Regions from separate parts of the Pedobacter sp. AW31-3R genome, predicted to be linked through region 1. Evidence: riboswitches for the same ligand, from Rfam matches in the RefSeq annotation. Region 1 holds a riboswitch; each other region holds the start of a gene.
What was found. Region 1 has a riboswitch for S-adenosylmethionine ahead of metH (methionine synthase). Riboswitches for the same ligand answer to the same signal wherever they lie in the genome.
Positions count from the first base shown of each region.

Region 1 (7,323 bases):
TTCCGTCAAGTAATTCCATTTGTTCGTCAGCTGTAGCTGGCGGCAGGTAAACGCTATGCGGGTCGAGCTGGTGCAAAAGGCTATCAATCTCCCCACGGCTCAGGGTGTCTGCATTAATTTCATCCACATAATTCCTGTTGATGAGGTTAATGATCTGATCCACCTTTTCAGCATTGTTGTCAGCAAACTGTACATTACGCTCAAAAGTGAAGCCCTGATCCTTTAAAAACTTGTAACCCAAGAACATCCCGCCAATTAAAGTGACAGAATACGTAAGGGCTATCAAAAGATTTTGACGGGTAGTTGGTTTCATGGATGAGCTGTTTTGCAAAGCTATAAAATTACAGTGTCATTATTAATTAACCGTTCGTATTTATATTTTGTTTTTTTTCAATCCAACTCATTTTCACTGATAATCAACGGAGTTCCCTTTTTCATCTGTAGTTTTGTATTCAGATTTCATGATTAAAAAGAAATTGACGATTTTTACAAAGCTATACCTGGGAGGAAGCTCAGCTTTTTTCACAATTGAAGGATAAACTCAAAATAAAACTATGATACGCGTAACCGAACAGGACTCAACATACCATGACATTGACCAGATGAGTGTAATGGATATCCTCAGAAGCATCAATAATGAGGATAAAACGGTTCCACTCGCTGTAGAACAATGTCTCCCACAAATTGAAAAGCTGGCGACTGCAGTTGCGGAAAGAATGAAAAATGGGGGACGTCTTTTTTATATTGGTGCAGGCACCAGTGGCCGTCTGGGCGTGGTTGATGCCTCTGAGTGCCCACCTACTTTTGGTGTGCCTTTCGATGAGGTTGTCGGCATTATTGCCGGAGGTGACAAAGCCATCAGGAAAGCGGTAGAAAATGCAGAAGATGACGATCAGCAGGCCTGGGCCGACCTGAGCGAATTTAATATCAATGAAAAAGACTGTCTGGTGGGGCTTGCCGCATCAGGCACAACTCCCTATGTGATCGGTGGATTACAAAAAGCCGCTGCGCAGCAGGTACTCACGGGGTGTATTGTCTGCAATGCAGGTAGTCCGGTAGCTGCAGCCAGTGAATTCCCGGTGGAAGTGGTTGTGGGACCAGAATTCCTGACAGGCTCCACCCGGATGAAATCCGGAACAGCCCAAAAGCTTGTCCTCAACATGCTCAGCACCACGGTAATGATTCGGTTGGGCCGCGTGAAAGGCAATAAAATGGTAGATATGCAGTTAACCAACCATAAACTGGTGGACAGGGGAACGCAAATGGTGATGAATGAATTAAATATTGCTTACCAGGAGGCCGAAGCCTTACTGATCCGTTATGGAAGTGTAAGAAAAGCAGTACTGGCCGGCACTAAAACAAAAGAATAATGCACGAAATAGAACCCTATTACCGTTGGCGCGACGACTATATTGCCGCCGAAGATCCGCGATCTCCGTTTTTCAATACGGAATATTCAGAGTTTTACTTCGATAAGCAGCTGTATAATTTCTTAATCCATCCCCAGTGGGACGATTTCGGCTCTTCCACCCTTTACATCAAAGTCCTTTATGTAGATTATGACCACAGCTATGCAATCATAGAATTCATAGGGGAATGGAATGATGCCATTTCAAATGATATTATGCTATTGAAACGTGAAATCCTGGAACTCATGATAGATGAAGGCATCAATAAGTTTATTCTTATTGGAGAAAATATCCTGAACTACCATTCCTCGGAAGAAGACAGCTATTATGAAGAGTGGTTCCAGGATGTGGAAGACGGCTGGATTTCAGGAATCAACTTTAACCCGCATGTGATTGAGGAATTCAGGAGCAGCAACATTGATTACTATATCAATTTTGGTGGTGAACTTGACGATTTGGCATGGAGGACACTTAAACCCTTACAGTTTTTCAGGAAAGTTGAAGAAATTCTGACAAAAAGACTAGGGGCATAACTTTTGCTTAGATCAATAGAACTTGTATATTTAAATATAATTTTAAAAAGAAATGGATAACAATAATTATAACTGGTCAGAAAAGTCCGTATTTGTAGAAAATCAGACAGGCGCAGTAGCGAAAAAATTCTTTGCTAACGTGTTTTTATGGATGTTTATCGCTTTAGGTATTTCAACTGTAGCTTCGGTTTACATGGCAAATACCCCCGAAATGTTAAGTTACCTGATTAAGGCTGATGGTAAAGGATTATCAATATTGGGTTACGTAGCGATGTTCGCTCCGCTGGGATTGGTTTTACTCATGAGTGCCGGATTAAGTAAAATGTCTTATAGTGCACTGATTGGGGTTTTCATCCTATACTCCTTGCTTACCGGTGTGAGCTTAAGCTTTATCCTGCTGATTTATACCACAGGATCAGTTATCGGCTGTTTTGCCGCTGCTGCTGGTATCTTCGGCCTGATGGCAGTCCTTGGTTATACCACAGATACTGACCTGAGTAAATTCGGCCCTATCCTGATGGTAGGTGTAGTAGGTTTAATCATTGCGAGTGTGGTGAATATGTTCCTTCAAAGTTCAACCTTCGATTATATCATGAGCTTCGTAGGTGTGGCAATCTTTACTGCCTTAACCGCTTATGATGTGCAGAAACTAAAAAGAATTGGTGCAGGCATCGAAGAAAACGGCGATAGCATCGCAGCTGATGACAGCAAGAAATTAGCGATCATGGGTGCTTTATCCCTGTACCTTGACTTCCTGAACATCTTCCTGTTCTTATTGAGAATATTTGGCGGAAGAAAATAGTCACACGACAATTTACAGTATATGATACCGAAAGCCACGCAGTTTTGCGTGGCTTTCGCAATTTTATGGGGTTTAACCCGCTAATACTTGGAATTGATTTTTCTTTATTGCATTTTTGTATTCGCTTATAAAGAAAGACGGAGGGATTAGACCCAACGATGTCTTAGCAACCTGTGCTTACAAGGTGCTACATTCTACTCGAACATCATGTATGTTCCTGAAAGATAAGTTAGAGTCGGTCCATCACGGAATTCTCATAAGCCTATATTAGTACCTTTTTACTTCGCATCATCTATTGTCATTCAAAACAAATGGACATGCGCCTGTACAAAAGCCTACGCATTAACTGATATAATGAGCATTAGAGAAGAGTTAGAAAAGCGAATATTAATTATTGATGGTGCTATGGGTACCATGATACAACGCTATGTCCTTACAGAAGAAGACTTCAGGGGCGAGCGTTTTAAAAACCACCCATGTGATGTGAAAGGGAACAATGACCTGCTGAACATCACCCGCCCTGATATTATCAAAGCTATACACCTTGAATACCTGAAAGCCGGTACTGATATTATTGAAACCAATACCTTCAGTACGCAACGCATTTCCCTGGCCGATTACCAGATGGAAGAGCTGGACTATGAGATGAGCTATGAAGGAGCAAGAGTTGCCAAAGAAGCGGTAACAGAATTTATGGCAGCCAACCCTGGCCGTAAATGTTATGTAGCCGGTGCTATAGGTCCTACAAACAGGACACTCTCTCTGTCTCCTGATGTCAATGATCCGGGATACCGGGCACTAACCTTTGATGAGCTTCATGATGCCTATTACGAACAGGTTAAAGGTTTAATAGATGGCGGTGCAGACCTGCTCCTGATTGAAACCATTTTCGATACACTGAATGCCAAGGTAGCGATTTTTGCCATCAAAAAATATGAGGAAGTGATTGGCCGTAAAATAGAGATCATGATCTCCGGAACCATTACCGATGCTTCCGGAAGAACACTTTCAGGACAAACGGTAGAGGCATTCCTGAATTCTGTTGTCCATGCAAAACCTTTAAGTATCGGTTTTAACTGTGCTTTAGGTGCCAAAGATATGAGGCCGCATATTGAAGAACTTTCCGCAAAGGCGGGATGTTTTGTCTCTGCCTACCCGAATGCCGGTCTGCCGAATGAATTTGGTGCCTATGATGAAATGCCCAATGAAACCGCTACACTGGTAGATGATTTTATTCAGCATGGATTTGTAAATATTGTAGGTGGTTGTTGTGGCACCACACCAGAGCATATCGCTGCCATCGCTGCCAAAGCTAAACATATAAACCCACGAAAAATACCTGTCCTGGAACGTTACATGCGTTTAAGCGGACTGGAGCCGGTAACCATCACTCCGGAAAGCATGTTTGTCAATATTGGGGAAAGGACCAATATTACCGGATCCCCGAAATTCTCCAAATTAATCCTGAGTGGTGACTATGAAGCGGCCCTTGCCGTTGCGCGCCAGCAGGTGGAAGGCGGAGCCCAGGTGATCGATGTGAATATGGATGAAGGAATGCTCGATTCCGAGGCGGCAATGACGAAATTCTTAAACCTCATTGCCTCAGAACCGGATATTTCTAAACTGCCGATCATGGTCGACTCCTCTAAATGGAGCGTTATTGAACACGGCCTGAAATGTCTGCAGGGAAAAGGTATCGTCAACTCTATTTCGCTGAAAGAGGGAGAAGAAAAATTCAGGGACAGTGCCCGCAAAATCATGAATTATGGTGCCGCAGTGGTGGTCATGGCTTTTGATGAAAACGGACAGGCAGATAACTTTGAACGCAGAAAAGAGATCTGTAAGCGCTCTTATGATATTCTGGTAGATGAAATTGGCTTCCCTGCGGAAGATATCATCTTTGACCCGAATATCTTAACCGTTGCAACCGGTCTCGAAGAGCACAATAATTATGCGGTTGATTTCATCAATGCCACGAGATGGATCCGTGAGAACCTCCCCTATGCGAAAGTTAGCGGCGGGGTTTCCAATATTTCCTTCTCTTTTAGAGGGAACAATACCGTTCGTGAAGCCATGCACTCTGCATTTCTGTTCCATGCCATTAAAGCGGGCCTGGGAATGGGTATCGTGAATGCCGGAATGCTGGAAGTGTATGAGGCTATTCCGAAAGAGCTGCTGGAACGCGTAGAAGATGTATTGTTAAACCGCAGGGAAGATGCTACCGAACGTCTGGTAGACTTCGCTGAAACCGTAAAATCTAAAGGCAAAGAACTCGTAAAAGACGAGGAATGGAGAAAAGAATCCGTGGAATCGCGTTTATCCCATTCCCTAGTTAAGGGAATTATAGAATACCTGGATGACGATGTGGAAGAAGCAAGACAGAAATATCCACGCCCTATTCATGTGATCGAAGGCCCTTTAATGGATGGGATGAATATTGTAGGCGACCTTTTTGGTGCCGGAAAAATGTTCCTGCCACAGGTGGTGAAGTCTGCACGTGTCATGAAAAAAGCCGTAGCGTATCTCCTCCCCTTTATTGAGCAGGAAAAGCTGGATAATCCGGATGGTGACCAGAGTTCTTCCGCTGGAAAAATATTGCTGGCCACTGTAAAAGGAGATGTGCACGATATCGGAAAAAATATTGTCGGGGTCGTACTGGCCTGTAATAACTTTGAGATTTTTGATCTTGGGGTCATGGTGCCTGCACAGGAAATCATTAAAAAAGCCAAAGAAATTAATGCCGATATCATCGGATTGAGTGGCCTGATTACCCCTTCATTAGATGAAATGGTTCATTTTGCCAAAGAAATGGAACGTGAAGGATTTACGGTGCCACTGCTGATTGGCGGAGCAACAACTTCCCGAATTCACGCTGCAGTAAAGATAGCCCCGAATTACTCTGGTGCAGCAATCCACGTACTTGATGCCTCAAGAAGTGTTACGGTGTGCAGTACACTGATGAACCCAGATGCACGTGTGGCTTATATGGATACCATCAGGGAGGAATATGACAAGGCACGCGAAGCCCATTTAAATAAACGGTCAGACAAGCGTTTCAAAACCATTGAAGAAGCCAGGAAAGATAAATTTCAGATCGACCCTGCACTCGTGGCTCCTGCCCCTGCTTTCACCGGAACAAAAACCTTTGAAGATTACCCGCTGACGGAACTCGTTCCCTACATCGACTGGACACCATTTTTTCATACCTGGGAATTGAGGGGCAGTTATCCGAAAATATTCAATGATAAATCAGTAGGTGATGAGGCCCAAAAGCTTTTCGATGATGCACAGGTATTGCTAAAAAGAATTGTGGATGGAAAGTTATTGACGGCAAAAGCTGTCATTGGATTCTGGCCGGCAAATGCTGTCGGTGATGATATCCTGCTGGAAGCTGAAGGCCAGGCGATCACCATACATACCCTCAGACAACAGGCGGAAAAAGTCGCAGGACAACCGTATTATGCATTATCGGATTTTGTTGCCCCAAAAGAATCGGGAGTACAGGATTACTTCGGGGGGTTCGCCTTAACCACAGGTATCGGCTGCGATGAGCTGGTCGCTGAATTTGAAGCCAATCATGACGATTACAACAGCATCATGGCAAAAGCTCTGGCAGACCGCCTGGCGGAAGCCTTTGCTGAGCGTATGCATGAGCTGGTACGTAAAGAATACTGGGGGTATGCGCAGGATGAGCAGCTCAGCAATGAAGACCTGATCAAAGAAGAATATGCAGGTATACGGCCTGCCCCAGGATATCCGGCCTGTCCGGATCATACCGAAAAGGAAACCCTTTTTGAGTTGCTGGGTGCGGAAAAGAAAATCGGACTGCGTCTGACAGAAAGTTTTGCCATGTACCCTACCGCAGCAGTCAGCGGATTCTATTTTGCACACCCGCAGTCCAGGTATTTCGGCCTTGGTAAAATCACCAAAGACCAGGTAGAAGACTATGCCCTGCGTAAAGAAATGTCACTCGAAGATACCGAAAGATGGCTTAGCCCTAATTTAGCCTATTAACCTATACCATGAAACCGCCATTAGCATACCACCTACCCATACAATGAACCTGCTGATGATCGCTTCATCACCTTTAAAAAGAAACCTTCACTGATGAAAATCACCGACCATATTATTAACGCAAAGGGTAAAACCCTGTTCTCTTTTGAATTATTACCGCCTATTAAAGGACAAAGTATTAAAGGTATTTTTGATGCAATTGACCCTTTAATGGAGTTTAATCCTCCATTTATAGATGTCACCTATCTCAGGGAAGATTATATTTATAAACAGCATGAAAATGGATTGCTGGAAAAAGTAGCCTACCGGAAACGCCCAAGTACTGTCGCTACCTGCGCTGCGATAATGAATAAATATAAGGTAGATGCTGTCCCGCATTTAATTTGTGGGGGCTTCACTAAAGATGAAACAGAAAATGCACTGATCGACCTGCAGTTTTTAGGGATAGACAATGTACTTGTTCTACGTGGAGATGCCCGGAAAAGTGACAGCATGTTTATTCCGACACCAAATGGACATGCCTATGCTTCTGACCTGGTACAACATGTAGGGGATATGAACAATG
Region 1 covers NZ_CP197475.1:5,864,225-5,871,547, forward strand. The annotation lists gene ACSBL2_RS23930 (S41 family peptidase) at 1-313, opposite strand, end outside; gene murQ (N-acetylmuramic acid 6-phosphate etherase) at 555-1,370, shown strand; gene ACSBL2_RS23940 (hypothetical protein) at 1,370-1,942, shown strand; gene ACSBL2_RS23945 (Bax inhibitor-1/YccA family protein) at 1,995-2,744, shown strand; SAM riboswitch class I at 2,867-2,975, shown strand; gene metH (methionine synthase) at 3,099-6,758, shown strand; gene metF (methylenetetrahydrofolate reductase [NAD(P)H]) at 6,852-7,323, shown strand, end outside.

Region 2 (7,323 bases), 1.4 Mb from region 1:
TTCTGCGTTCTTGCAGGGCATTCCGCTGTTCCAGGCAACATGTATGTTCCGTTGCCACTGTTGGTTAAATTCCATGTACTTCCAATGAAACATTTGTAGGAAGCTTCGTCAAAAAGAGATTTTACACTGGATGCCGGTAAACCTTCAAAGGTAATATCATTTAAAACCCAGTTCCCTGTAACCGCACCCCTTCTTAAACTTGTTGATCCAGAACTGCTTTTGGTAGAAGAGCAGCTTTGTAACACCATTAATGAACTACATAAAATGGCAGCTATAACTAATATTCTTTTCATATACTTGTATTTTTCGAATCAACTTACATAAATCCTGCCAAAAAAATAAAAAACTTAAATTCTATGCATACAGAAACAATTGCTATACACGCTGGAAATTTAACACACAGTGCCACAGGCGATGTCACCCAGCCAATAAGTTTATCTACAACCTTCTTCAGGGATGAAAATGGCGGTTATCCTGGCGGACATATGTACAGCCGTGTCAGCAATCCCAATCGCTCTGCATTGGAAAAAGTACTCACGGAACTGGATAAAGGAGCCGATGCCTGTGCATTTTCTTCCGGCAATACCGCAGGCATGGCCATTTTTCAGGCCCTGGCTCCGGGCAGCCACATCATTGCTCCTGATGATATGTATTGGGGATTTAAAAAGCAGCTGCTTTCTATTTTTAAGGACACACTCAGTATAGATTTTATAGACCTTACAGATTCCGGATCAGTGGAAAGCTATATAAAGAGCAATACCGTACTGATCTGGGTCGAAACACCATCCAACCCCCTGTTAAAGATTACTGATATTGCGGCACTGGCGGAAATTGCACATCAACATCAGCTCATCCTGGCCTGTGACAGTACTTTTGCTTCCCCAAGTTTTCAAAGTCCGATTTTACATGGGGCAGATATTGTGATGCATTCCTCCACCAAATATATTGGCGGACACAGTGATGTTCTTGGCGGGGTACTGGTTACTGCCGCACAGAATGAATTCTGGGAAAAAATCAGGAATATTCAACAGGTTGGCGGAGCTGTTCCCTCTCCATTCGACTGCTTTCTGCTGTTGAGAAGTATCAAAACTTTGGCTTACCGGATGAGGGGACACAATGAAAACGGAATGGCTTTCGCTTCTTATCTTGAAAAGCATCCAAAAATTGAAGCCGTTTATTATCCGGGCTTACCTTCACATCCGCAGCATGAAATTGCCAAGAAACAAATGAGCGGATTTGGCGGCATGTTATCTGTACTGATCAAGGGAGATGCTGAAAATGCAAAGAAAGTAGTGAACAAGGTAAAACTGTTTGCTCAGGCCACCAGTCTGGGTGGGGTGGAAAGCCTTATTGAACACCGCGCTTCCGTGGAAGGCCCTGGCACCAAAACGCCACAGAATTTAATTCGGATATCTGTAGGACTTGAGCATATCGACGATATTATAGCCGATTTTGAGCACGCTTTAGGCGAATAAAGACTGATTCCGCTGCTCTGCACCAACCGGTAAAAACAATTATGATGTTAATCTTCAAATATTTATCTATTTTTCAGAATAAAATTTTGAAGATTAACATAATAAATCTACATTTGTAACATCATAGCGAAAGCTATTCAAGTCAACCCTCCAAAAAAAGGTTTGATTTATAAAGAAGTGGCGAGAGACAGGCTCCCTGACCCACTGGCAACCCTCCCGAAAGGAGAAGGTGCCAATTCCTGACCAGTTAGCCTATTGCTTTCTGGAAAGATAAATTAAAGCAAAATGAAAAGAAAACGCATTCAATCGCCATACAGCGGACATCCTTATTTAAATTTCAATACCCTGCAACACTGTGTAATGATGCATATGTGCTGTTGCATAGACTAGTTTAGAAATCTTCCCTTGTCTCTTTAATTCAACAGGAAGGCCTCTATGAAGAGGTACGCTATGTCCTTACGCCATATCCAGCGGATATCTGCCGGGACTCCCCTAGCCCACAAACAAATTTAAATTTAACACAGAAATCATGTCAGCTAACTATAAATTCGAAACCCTTCAACTTCATGCCGGCCAGGAAATAGACCCTACAACAGGATCCAGAGCCGTACCTATCTACCAAACGACTTCTTACGGCTTTAAAAACTCTGAACACGGCGCAAATTTATTCGCCCTTAAAGAGTTTGGAAATATCTATACCCGAATCATGAACCCTACCACAGACGTTTTTGAAAAACGTGTGGCAGCACTGGAAGGCGGAATTGCAGGACTCGCCGTGGCATCGGGACAGGCAGCCCAGTTTATTGCATTAAACAATATCCTTGAAGCAGGGGACAATTTCGTTTCCTCTTCTCATTTATATGGAGGCAGTTACAACCAGTTTAAAGTTGCCTTTAAACGTCTGGGTATCGAAGTTAGATTTGCCAATCCTGACAATTTTCAGGAAATCGAATCAAAAATCGACGAAAACACCAAGGCACTTTACCTGGAAACTATAGGAAACCCTTCTTTCAGTATTCCTGATTTTGAGCAAATCGCATTGATTGCGCAAAAACACGACCTTCCTTTAATCGTAGACAATACTTTCGGTGCTGCCGGATACTTGTTTAAACCACTGGAACATGGTGCACATGTGGTGGTACAATCTGCTACCAAATGGATTGGCGGACATGGTACCAGTATTGGCGGAGTGATTGTTGACGGAGGAACCTATAATTGGGGAAATGGTAAATTTAAACAGTTTACTACACCTTCAGAAGGTTACCATGGACTGGTATTCAATGATGTATTCGGATTAAACAGCGATTTTGGAAATATTCAGTTCATTATCCGTGCAAGGGTAGAAGGTTTGCGTGATTTCGGGCCTGCACTGGCGCCTTTCAATTCCTTCCTGCTGCTACAGGGTTTGGAAACCTTATCCTTAAGGGTGCAGCGCCATGTGGACAATGCCCTGACACTGGCCACATGGCTGCAAAACCACGAGGCCGTGGCCAAAGTATATTATCCGGGACTGGAAAGCAGCCCCTACCATATCAATGCAAAAAAATACCTGAAAAATGGGTTTGGTGCCGTATTGTCCTTTGAACTTAACGGAGGAAAAGAAGCCGCTATTCAATTTGTTGATGCATTGGAACTGATCAGTCACCTGGCCAATGTTGGTGATGCAAAAACCCTAATTATTCAGCCTTCTGCCACCACGCACCAGCAGCTGAATGAAGAAGAACAACTTGCCGCGGGTGTCACCCCACAATTGTTACGTATTTCTGTAGGTATAGAACATATTGATGATATCATTGCGGATTTAGAACAGGCCTTTGGAAAAATTCAGGCATCCCTATAAAATATACAATTAAGCAGACCACAGCATAAGCATACAACAACAATGTCATCTACACACACATACCAACACACGAAGATTTTTAAACTGGAGAACGGAAAAAAACTACGTGGGTTGCAGGTTGCCTACCATACCTATGGAAAACTGAATGCCAAAAAAGACAATGTCATCTGGGCTTGCCATGCACTTACGGCGAATGCAGATGTACTGGACTGGTGGGAAGGCTTATTTGGTGCAAAGTCATTATTTAATCCTGAAGACCATTTTATCATCTGTGCAAATGTACTTGGCTCTCATTACGGAACCACAAATCCGTTGAGTACGGATCCGGTAACAGGTCTTCCTTATTACCTTTCTTTTCCTGAATTCACCATAAGGGACTTCGTTGGCGTCCATCAGCTGCTGGCCTCGCATCTGGGGATAGAGAAGATCAAAGTACTGATCGGTGGTTCCCTAGGGGGACAACAAGCAGTAGAATGGGCCATTGCCGAACCTAAAAAAATGGAGAACCTGATTCTCGTGGCGACCAATGCAGTCCACTCTCCATGGGGAATTGCATTCAATGAGAGTCAGCGACTGGCCATCAGCAGCGACCGTACTTTTTATGCACAAAAACCGGATGGCGGTTTAAAAGGATTAAAAGTGGCACGCAGCATTGCCTTGCTTTCTTACAGAACGTATGAAGCCTATGGAGCTACACAGGTAGAAAGTGTAAATGACAAAACAGGTTCATTCCGTGCAGCTTCTTATCAGAATTACCAGGGAGAGAAATTGTGCAAGCGTTTTAATGCCTACAGTTACTGGTACCTGAGTAAGGCGATGGATAGCCATAATGTGGGCAGGGGAAGGAAAAGTGTAACCGATGCACTTGCGGAAATCCAGGCCAACACCCTGGTTATAGGGATTGAAAATGACTTCCTGTTCCCGATCAGCGAGCAGGAGTACCTGGGCAACAACATTCCGGGTGCTTCATTCCATGCGATCAAATCTGCTTACGGACATGATGGTTTTTTAATTGAAACCAATATCCTGACCAATATCATCGGCAATTTCTTAAAAGACACGACGAACAAAAAAATAATTAAACTGCATAAAATAGCATAATGAGTAAGAAACTTAAAATTGGAATATTTGGTTTTGGAGTTGTTGGCCAGGGTTTACATGACATCATTAAAGGTCAAGACCTTAACCTGGAGATCATAAAAATTGCAATAAAAAATCCGGCCAAAAAACGTAGCCTTGATGCTAAACTATTCACTACAGACCATAATGATATCCTGGATAACCCGGAAATAAATACCATCGTTGAATTAATTGATGATGCAGATGCTGCCTTTGAAATTGCGAAACGTGCATTGACAAGTGGCAAACATGTGGTATCGGCCAATAAAAAAATGATTGCCAACCACCTGGAGGAACTGGTAAAATTACAGGAAGAACACGGTACATCCCTTCTGTATGAAGGTGCAGTATGCGGAAGTATTCCGATCATCAGAAACCTGGAAGAGTATTACGACAATGAATTGCTGCATGGCATCAGCGGTATATTTAATGGCTCATCAAACTATATCCTGTCAAAAATCTTCAATGAGAATATGCCATATGGGGAAGCCCTGAAACAGGCCCAGGACCTTGGTTTCGCAGAGACAGACCCGATTATGGACGTAGGTGGTTATGATCCCAAATTTAAACTGGCTATTGCCACGGCACATGCTTACGGATTGTTTATCAATCCGCTTGACATCCTGAATGTGGGCATTCAGAACCTGTCTGAACACGATATCAGGTATGCCAGGGAAAAGAACTTCAAGATAAAATTAGTGCCTACCGCAAGAAAAATCAGCACCAAACAAGTGGTCACTTATGTGTTGCCTAAGTTCGTTAAGGCTGACGATTTCCTGTTCAATGTAGAAAATGAATACAATGGTGTAACGGTGCAGGCTGCCTTTGCAGATAAGCAGTTTTTCTTTGGAAAAGGTGCAGGAGGCCATCCTACCGGTGCTGCTGTACTATCTGATATTGCTGCTTTAAGATACGGTTACCGTTATGAATATAAAAAATTACACCAGCACAACGGCTTAATCCATACCGACAATGTGAACATTGAAGTTTACCTGAGGTACGAGCATGAATATACGGTTGAAAAGCTTAAGATTGAAAATATTGTAGAGCGCTTCTCGCGTAACGACTACAAATATGTGATCGGCAGTGTGAGCTTAAAGTCCCTGCTGGCGAACAAAGAACTCCTTACCCATAAAGATGTGTTTATTGCACATACAGGAAGGTTTACGTATACTGACCAGCAAATTCAGGTCATTGCTGGTGAGGAAGTACTTTTTAACTAAATGACCATTGTTTTGATACGCAAAAGGCCGGAAATAATCCGGCCTTTTGCGTATCAGTAATATGTATGGAACGGCATAGCGCTGCCGGTTCTTATAGTTTTCAGATCTCCCTGTTCAGGTCCCAGTTTTCCAGGTAATCTGCCACTCGCCGTACGAATGTCCCTCCCAGGGCACCGTTCACTACGCGGTGGTCATATGACAGCGAAAGGAACATCATATGACGGATGGCAATCACATCACCGTATTCTGTTTCCAGGACTGCAGGTTTCTTTTTAATGGTACCTACTGCAAGAATAGCCACCTGCGGCTGGTTGATAATGGGTGTGCCCATGACATTGCCGAATGAGCCCACATTGGTAAGGGTAAAAGTTCCGTTCTGCGTTTCATCAGGCTTCAGTTTTGCGGCACGTGCACGTACGGCCAGATCGTTCACCGATTTCGTTAATCCCACAAGGTTCAGCTGATCTGCATTTTTGATGACAGGTACAATCAGGTTACCTGTAGGCAATGCAGCAGCCATTCCAATATTGATATCTTTTCTCTTGATGATCTGAGTACCATTAACTGACACATTGATCATTGGGAAGTCTTTAATGGCCTTGGCAACAGCTTCAATAAAGATTGGTGTAAACGTAATCTTTTCGTTCTCTCGCTTTTCAAAGTTCTTCTTTATCTTCTCCCTCCACAAAACCAGGTTGGTCACATCCGCTTCCACAAAAGAAGTCACGTGTGCCGAGGTATGCTTGCTCATGGTCATATGGTCGGCAATAATCTTGCCCATGCGGTCCATCTCTATGATTTCATCAGCACCGCTCATGCTCAGTACCGGACTGACAATGGTTGATTTATGCGCTGTATTTACGGGACTATCCTGAGACTTGGCCATAGGAGGCAGAGCCTGGTATGGCTGTTCAGCAGGAACAGAAGCAGTTCCTTTTCTGCCAGTTTGTATATAATTCAGCAAATCATCTTTTGTCAGCCTTCCTTCAGCTCCACTGCCTGCAATGGTATGCAATTCTGCTGCGGAAATCCGTTCCTGTGCGGCTATGCTCCTCACCAGGGGAGAATAAAACCGGTCAGTATCAGCGACTTCCGGGACAACTATATTTTCAGCAGCCTCTAGCAAGGCTGTTCCCGGAATCTGCCCTTCCGTATCTGCTGTAGGTGCTGCAGTTATCTCAGGCATTTCTGCCACATCCGCTGCAGGTGTAATCACCGCCGAACGCCCCCCTTCATCAATTGGCCCCTGCTCTTCCCCTTCAACTTCTATCCACGCAATCACTGCACCTACCTGTACCACTTCATCCTCGCCGAAAAGTTGTTTAATTAATTTCCCTGCCACTGGCGATGGTACTTCAGAATCTACCTTATCCGTTGCAATTTCCAATAAAGTATCATCTAAACTGATCATATCTCCAGGTTGTTTTAACCATTTGATAACGGTTGCCTCCGCAACACTTTCACCCATCTTAGGTAATAATAACTCGTATTGTGCCATTTTTATTTATAGTAAATTTGGTATCACTAACATTTTTATCCGTCACAAAAGTAAACCTTTTTTACCTTTAATCGGCATCATCATTCAACTGTTTCAGGATCATTGAAAGTGCAGCAATGGCGGAACGTTCGATGTTCTGAAGCCTTTTATTGCCGAAATTAAACACCT
Region 2 covers NZ_CP197475.1:4,414,976-4,422,298, forward strand. The annotation lists gene ACSBL2_RS18130 (hypothetical protein) at 1-293, opposite strand, end outside; gene ACSBL2_RS18135 (trans-sulfuration enzyme family protein) at 357-1,475, shown strand; SAM riboswitch class I at 1,640-1,752, shown strand; gene ACSBL2_RS18140 (O-acetylhomoserine aminocarboxypropyltransferase/cysteine synthase family protein) at 2,005-3,315, shown strand; gene ACSBL2_RS18145 (homoserine O-acetyltransferase family protein) at 3,358-4,416, shown strand; gene ACSBL2_RS18150 (homoserine dehydrogenase) at 4,416-5,657, shown strand; gene ACSBL2_RS18155 (dihydrolipoamide acetyltransferase family protein) at 5,758-7,155, opposite strand; gene ACSBL2_RS18160 (competence/damage-inducible protein A) at 7,223-7,323, opposite strand, start outside.
Region 2: it holds a riboswitch for S-adenosylmethionine, as region 1 does, so the genes downstream of both, ACSBL2_RS18140 (O-acetylhomoserine aminocarboxypropyltransferase/cysteine synthase family protein) here and metH (methionine synthase) in region 1, are expected to answer to the same signal.

Region 3 (7,323 bases), 2.6 Mb from region 1:
TTCCGGCACAGCGATTACCTCTGGATGAGGCTTTAGTGCTCCGGTTTGGATTCTTGACCAGTCAAGCAAGTTTTCTAAAAGCGCATATGCCTGCTTTGCAGATTCATTCATACGCTGGGCCATTTGCTGTATTTTAGTCGTGTTCAATTTATCTGCATTCCGGTAAATCAATTCACTGAAAGCAAGCAACGAGGTAAAAGGGTTCTTTAAATCATGAGCAATAATAGAGAAAAGCTTATCCTTGGTACCATTCAGCTCTTTCATTTGCCCTTCAGCAAGTTTCAATTTTGTCACATCCTGGCAAATGATGAGGTAACTGGATTCTCCAGGGATAACTGAAGATTCAGGAATTACCTGGAGTGCGTAGAAATAACTTTTGCCATCCTTCTGCAGACTGAAACTACTTTCCTTCATCGTCCCACTTTCCTGAACCTGATCAATTACGGGCAACACTGCACTATAAATGCTGCTTTTTTCTGACAATGGATCAAGTGTTGTCGTTTCAGTAAGCAACTGTTTTGCTGCACTGTTCATATATATGCAGTCAAGTTTATCATTCAATCGTAAGATTAACCCTGGCATGTTCTCTGCCAGCGTACGGTAAGTTTCTTCTTTATCTTTCAGGTTTTTAAAGATCAATTGGGTAGGACTAAGGAATCCTGTTTCTACATTGGCCTTATAAATCAGAAAAAAGGAAATGAGCTTGGCATAATGTCCAATCTCATTTGCTGTACTGTAATTAGATACATATAACGTAAAACAAAACTCACTCAGAATGGTAAAAATAAGGGAACTGAATAACAGCTGATAGATCGGGGGACTAAAATTCCGTTTGTTCTTTATTAAAAGATAGCCAGCCAGAATGAGCGTCGCTATAATTACATATTCTGCATAAATTTTGAATGGCGTTTGTCCCATACCTTCAATGTAACATACCGGGAATACATTCCAGACCAGTATGGTTAATATCACCAGGGTACTTAAGAGGAAATATAAAAGGAATACGAGATCAGGCTTCAGTTTTCTGTTTGGTTTCAGAAAATAAAAACCCGCCACAAGTGTAACGGCTTCCAGAAAACGTGTAGCTACCCAAAACTGATTTGCAAAAAATGATGGTCCCTCAATTATCCTCATTCCTTTGTAGGTGAGGGTGTGCAGCAAATCAAGCGCACCAACAAAAAGATAAGATATACCGACAAAACGCAGGTAGTTGTTGTCCTGCATCACCCGGGTATTCCAGGCGACAATAAATACAGCAAAGGCTACAACAATGGAAAACAGTTCAATAACTGTATGAAAAAGCAGGTAACTCTCCTGTATGCTGAAATAAAAGATGAGTAATAAGACGATGACAGCAAATACGGTTCTATAATTGCCTTTTATAAAATGGATCAGAAATGCCAATGTTTGAGTTTAAATTTTATCAAAAAACAAATTATTATTCTAAGGTAGAATGATCTACATACTGATGCAGTATATCACCCTTGTTCTCACACAAATATAGGTGCTACCATCCATGAATAGGAAACATTTATTATGGAATATCAGACATATTATTTTTGAAATGGCTAAAACCTGTGGGAGATGTTTGAATATGAAATTGCTCCACTTTTACTGGTATCTGATTTGCCCCTGATGTATCTACAGGCATGAGTCAGAACTGAATTTCGGGAAAGGCTTGTAATGGAAAATTTTCCGGCAGCTGGTAAGCCTGGATTATTACCTGAGCAGGTAACTGTCGATGTCCAATAACAGATCGCTGGACCGGTATACCTTTAAACGATTCTTTAACTCTACAACATGGTCTTCATATGCTTTGCATTTATAAATTACTGTTCCATTGGAAGTATTGACTATACCTATAATCTGACGACTACCACTCTGAAAGTCATTGTGCTTAAAAAGATGCTCAAATAGCTCACTTTTTAAAACATGATAGTTTTTATCTGCATCAATAAATATCATCTTATACATCAGATTCGGATTTGTGGAGGAGAAGTGTTTTTATGAAGTTTATAGTATTATTAAAAAAGATCACAGGTCTTTTACCAGAAATTCACCTTACCATTGATCCAATCTTATCCGGTTAAATTAAGGTAAATTATTGTTTTGACCCAATAATGATCATGTCGGTTTTTAAAACAGCCGGACCAGCATTTTGGTTTCAAATTTCTTTTTTAGTTTCTCCTGAATAAATTGCAGGAATAGGAGTGGATATTCAATTTACTGTATACCAAATCAGCTAATGAGTTGAACAAAGAAATGGTCTTTATTCAATTCATCAGCTGACTTTATGTGATAAGCTTTACGCTATTATTTTAAATATAATTTGATTACCTACACAGTGTTTGATCACGTTTTAATCTGCATACTGGTCTTTCCCAAAATTGTCGCTGTACATTTTTAATTTGGCTTTAAGAATTTTACGGGCAACATGGATCCTGGTTTTGACAGTGCCAATTGGTATTTGCAACTCATCGGCAATCTCATGATACTTAAAGCCCTCAAAGTATTTCGTAAACGGAATATAGTATTCAGCCGTCAGGGTACCCATCGCATTTTCAATGTCCTTTCTGACAAACTTTCCTTCTCCCTGATTACTTGATGCACTGCAGGAAAGCTGTACTGATGTCAGGTCTTCTGCAGTAGTTACCACAAGACGTTTTCTGACCATACTACGGTAATCATTGATAAATGTATTTTTCATTATCGTGAACATCCAGCCTTTTAAATTGGTTCCTTCTTTATAAAGCTGTACATAACGCAACGCCTTGATCAAGGTTTCTTGTACAAGATCATCGGCATCATCCGCATTCTGGGTAAATTTAAAGGCAAATTGGTTGAGTTGGGGGCGAAGTCCGCAGATTTGTGAATTAAATGATATGTTGTTCATAGGTAGATGTATATGTTTTTCACATTAAATTATACAACTGATATGCCAGTATGACCATTCTAATCAAAAGAAGAATAAAATGCTGAAAATTTTAAGTTTTCTATGCCAATTAAATTATTTCTTGGAGTTAAAGGCATAAAGGCCAAGATTTGGCCGGATTTTTATAAGCGCATATTTGTACTCCAATCTTGAATATTTCTAATGCTGAGTACTGTAAAATGCACAGCTCATCAAATTATTGTGGCAAATGTCAGAATAGGTTCTTTTTAAACAGTTATATTTTATGCTTAAGAATAACTGTGCCGGTAGTTTATGTATCTTATTTTATGGTTATACCAAATTATCGTATTCTCCGCTATGTGTAATAATCCTCTTGTCATGTGATTTCCTCTGGATGTTTCTCAGTGTATCCTAATGGACGACTCAAATGAAATAGTTGTCGGGAAGTATATTACAGCAGTAAATCAATGAAATATGATAAAGAGCAAAAAAGAGATTCAATTGCATTATTGATAATTTGAAGACAAATGACCTAAAAATCAACCAATTACTTTGGATTGTTGAAATATATAATTAATACTACTAAAAACATAGGAATTATAGTTTTAAATAGTATCTTTGTGCCATTAATAGAATACTTATCAAGAAAGGTGGAGGGAATGGCCCTGCGAAACCTTAGCAACCGTCCTCAGGGAAATGGTGCTAATTCCTTCCCGGTTTACCGGGGTAGTTAAGTCAGTTGAATGCTATAACATTAATGTTTATGATATGCAGGCACTTCTGATTTACAGGGGTGTTTTTTTTTAGGCTGAACCAAAAATAATTGACAAGTAGTATTTGAACTTTAATAAAAAGACCAATGAAAAAAACTTACAAATTAAATTTCGACGCGCTGGTAATCATTCCTGATCATCAAACTCTTCCCATGTGTTTGGAGACCTGTTGTTGCTGACAGCTCTATAACGAAGGGCTATCGCTGCCCAATCTGTAAAATTTACTAAAAGCTATAAAAAATCGCTCCCGTAGCGAATGGGAATACTATGCCCTGTTTTTTATGGCACTCATTAACTATTACCTAAATAAGATCATCATGTTCAACAAAATCAGGCTGACAGTAATATTGTTATTGCTGCTGCTTTCACAATTTTCACAGGCACAGCAGATCGTTGCATCAGGCGCCGTGAAATCTTCAACAGGGGAAACTTTACCTGGTGTCTCGATCCTCGTAAAAGGAACGAAACAGGTCGTAACGACCGATGCAAACGGAAAGTTTTCTATCTCATTAACGGGTAAAAGTACACTTGTACTTTCCTTTATCGGGTTTTCTTCAACGGAGATCGTAGTGGATAAGAATGCCGGAAATCTAAATATCATTCTTAAAGAAAATGAAAATGCGCTGAATGAAGTTGTGGTCACGGCACTTGGCATTTCCAGGCAAAAGAAGTCACTGGGATATGCCGTTCAGGAACTCAAAGGTGATAACCTGACAGAAGCTAAGGAAACGAATCTGGTGAATGCCCTTGCCGGAAAGATTGCTGGTGTGAGGGTAACCAATAGCCAGGGAGATATGGGATCTTCCAGGATCGTGATCCGTGGCGAAACTTCCATTTCCGGAAATAACCAGCCTCTTTTTGTGGTAGATGGAATTCCGGTGGATAACTCGCAGCTGAATTCAGCCGGTGCAAGGGATTATGCCAATACCATTTCAGATATCAATCCCAATGATATTGAGTCGATGAGTGTACTTAAAGGCCCCAATGCCGCAGCACTTTATGGTTCCAGGGCAGCAGCAGGGGTAATCCTGATCAAGACGAAATCGGGCAAATCTCAGCAAGGCCTGGGAATTAATTTCAATTCTAACGCAGTGATGGAAAGTTTGCTGACCCTTCCGGAATACCAAAATGCATTCGGACAAGGTTCTGAAGGAAAGTTCAGTTATGTAGATGGTAAAGGTGCAGGAATAAACGATGGGGTGGATGAAAGCTGGGGCCCTAAACTGGATGGCCGTTTGATCCCCCAGTTTTATTCTAATGGAGAGGCTGTTCCTTTTGTCGCGCATCCTGATAACGTGCGGGATTTCTTCCAGACAGGCTATGCATTGACAAATGGGATTTCTATTGCTGATGCCAGCGGAAAGATCGATTACCGCTTGTCTTATAATAACCTGAAACAGGTGGGTATTGTACCGAACTCTGGTCAGGGGAAGAACTCTTTTGCTTTAAACACGACCCTGAGGTTAACCCCTAAGCTGACCATTACTGCAAATGCGAATTACAGTAAGCTTTCATCCGATAATCTGCCGGGAACAGGCGGATCAAGGTCGACCAGTACCATGCTGCAGTTTGCCTGGTTCGGAAGACAGGTGGATATCAACCGTCTGAAGGATTATAAAGATGAGAATGGCAATACCTTTAACTGGAATAACAGTTATTATAGTAATCCTTATTGGGTAGCCTATGAAAATACCGTATCTCAAAACAGGAACAGGCTGATTGGTAGTGTGGGATTAAATTATAAGATTATTGAAGGACTGAATTTTAACTTCCGCTCGGGAACAGATTATTACAATGACCGCCGTAAAATCAGGATCGCCTACGGGACTAATGGTACGCCATTCGGTTCGTATACAGAAAGTGCATTTACCGTAAATGAAAACAATACCGATGCGACTTTAAATTATACCAAACAATTCAATTCGGATTTCAGCTTTGAAGCCCTGATTGGTAGCAATATCCGTTCGCGGTATATTGAGCAGAATGACCAGAGCGCCCCAAGACTGGCCATCGCCGGTTTGTATACTTTAAATAATTCCAGAGACCCGCTTACTTCATCCAATATTTACAGCGACCTGAAATCGTATAGTGGATACGCATCAGGACAAGTTGGTTTCAGAAACTACCTGTTCGTGAATGTTACTGCCCGTAACGACTGGTCTTCAACTTTACCCGCGAAAAACAGGTCATATTTTTATCCTTCCTTTAATGGAAGTCTGGTGCTGACTGAAGCTTTTGATATCAAGAGTAATTTCCTTGATTATGCAAAAATCCGTGGCGGCTGGTCGAAGGTGGGTAAAGATGCAGATCCGTACCGTTTGCAAAATACCTATGTGTTCGGTGCGCCATTTGGTACCAACCCACAGCTTACCCCTTCAGCAACTGATTTGAATCCTGATCTTAAGCCGGAAACCACTACGTCTTCTGAGATTGGTGCAGAGGCTGTATTATTAGATAAAAGATTACGCCTTGATGTGAGTTTATACAATACGAACAGTTACGACCAGATCCTGAGCGTTGATGTGAGTCAGAGTACTGGTTTCCGCTCGAAATTAATGAATGCAGGTAAGATCAATAATAAAGGAATTGAAATCCAGTTGGGTGTAACCCCAGTTAGGTCTGCCTTCAAATGGGATATTGATCTGAATTATGCAGCGAACAGGAGTAAGGTGATTGAACTGGATAAAGAAGGTTTGTTACAAAATTATGTGGTGGCTACAAGTTCTGCACAGGTGATTGCTGCCGTAGGGCAACCTTATGGTACGCTTTTCGGTAATGCTTACCTGAGAAACAGCAATGGTGAGATTGTGGTGAATGCCACTGGGGCACCACAAACTGATCCGACTAAAAAAGTGCTGGGTAAATATACGCCCGACTGGATTGGTGGGATTTCAAATACCTTCAGTTATAAAGGATGGAGCCTTGGCGTGTTGGTTGACGCAAGTTTTGGCGGCTCTATTTACAACGGCACCTATGCTACAGGAACCTATACAGGGGTTCTGGCGTCGACACTTCCGGGCAGAGCGGCAGAATATGGGGGAATTTCTTATTACTATCCGGGTAACCTGAAAGCCAACGGAACAGTGAAACTGGAAACAGGTACAGCCGCTCCTGAGGGGGTAACCGTGTATGACGATGGAATTATTTTCAATGGGGTGACCGCCGATGGAAAGCGCAATGAAAAAATACTTCCTGCACAGCAATATTATAAGTCATTCCGCACAATTGATGAAGCAAATATTTTTGATGCTTCCTATGTCAAATTGCGTGAGGTAAAACTGACTTATAACCTTCCGTCTAAACTGGTTCATTCCTTAAGCCTTCAGGGCGTATCTGTCGCACTCGTAGGGCGCAATCTTGCGATTCTCCACCGCAACACTACAGATATTGATCCGGAAGTTGCCTTCAATACCGGTAATGGCCAGGGATTGGAAAGTCTGTCTAATCCAACTACACGCACCTACGGTGTCAACCTGAATATCAAATTTTAATACAACCTGTCATGAAAAAGAATAGACTCTATATATTTGCTGCATTTGCCCTTTTCCTTGCTTCCTGCAGCAAAGAGCTGGATGAGATTAATATCAATCCCAATGCAACTGAAAATGCACAACCGGATTACCTGTTAACCGGTGCGATCAAAAATACTGCAGATAC
Region 3 covers NZ_CP197475.1:3,299,994-3,307,316, forward strand. The annotation lists gene ACSBL2_RS13560 (MASE3 domain-containing protein) at 1-1,404, opposite strand, end outside; gene ACSBL2_RS13565 (hypothetical protein) at 1,720-1,974, opposite strand; gene ACSBL2_RS13570 (RNA polymerase sigma factor) at 2,360-2,893, opposite strand; SAM riboswitch class I at 3,529-3,630, shown strand; gene ACSBL2_RS13575 (SusC/RagA family TonB-linked outer membrane protein) at 3,948-7,157, shown strand; gene ACSBL2_RS13580 (SusD/RagB family nutrient-binding outer membrane lipoprotein) at 7,169-7,323, shown strand, end outside.
Region 3: it holds a riboswitch for S-adenosylmethionine, as region 1 does, so the genes downstream of both, ACSBL2_RS13575 (SusC/RagA family TonB-linked outer membrane protein) here and metH (methionine synthase) in region 1, are expected to answer to the same signal.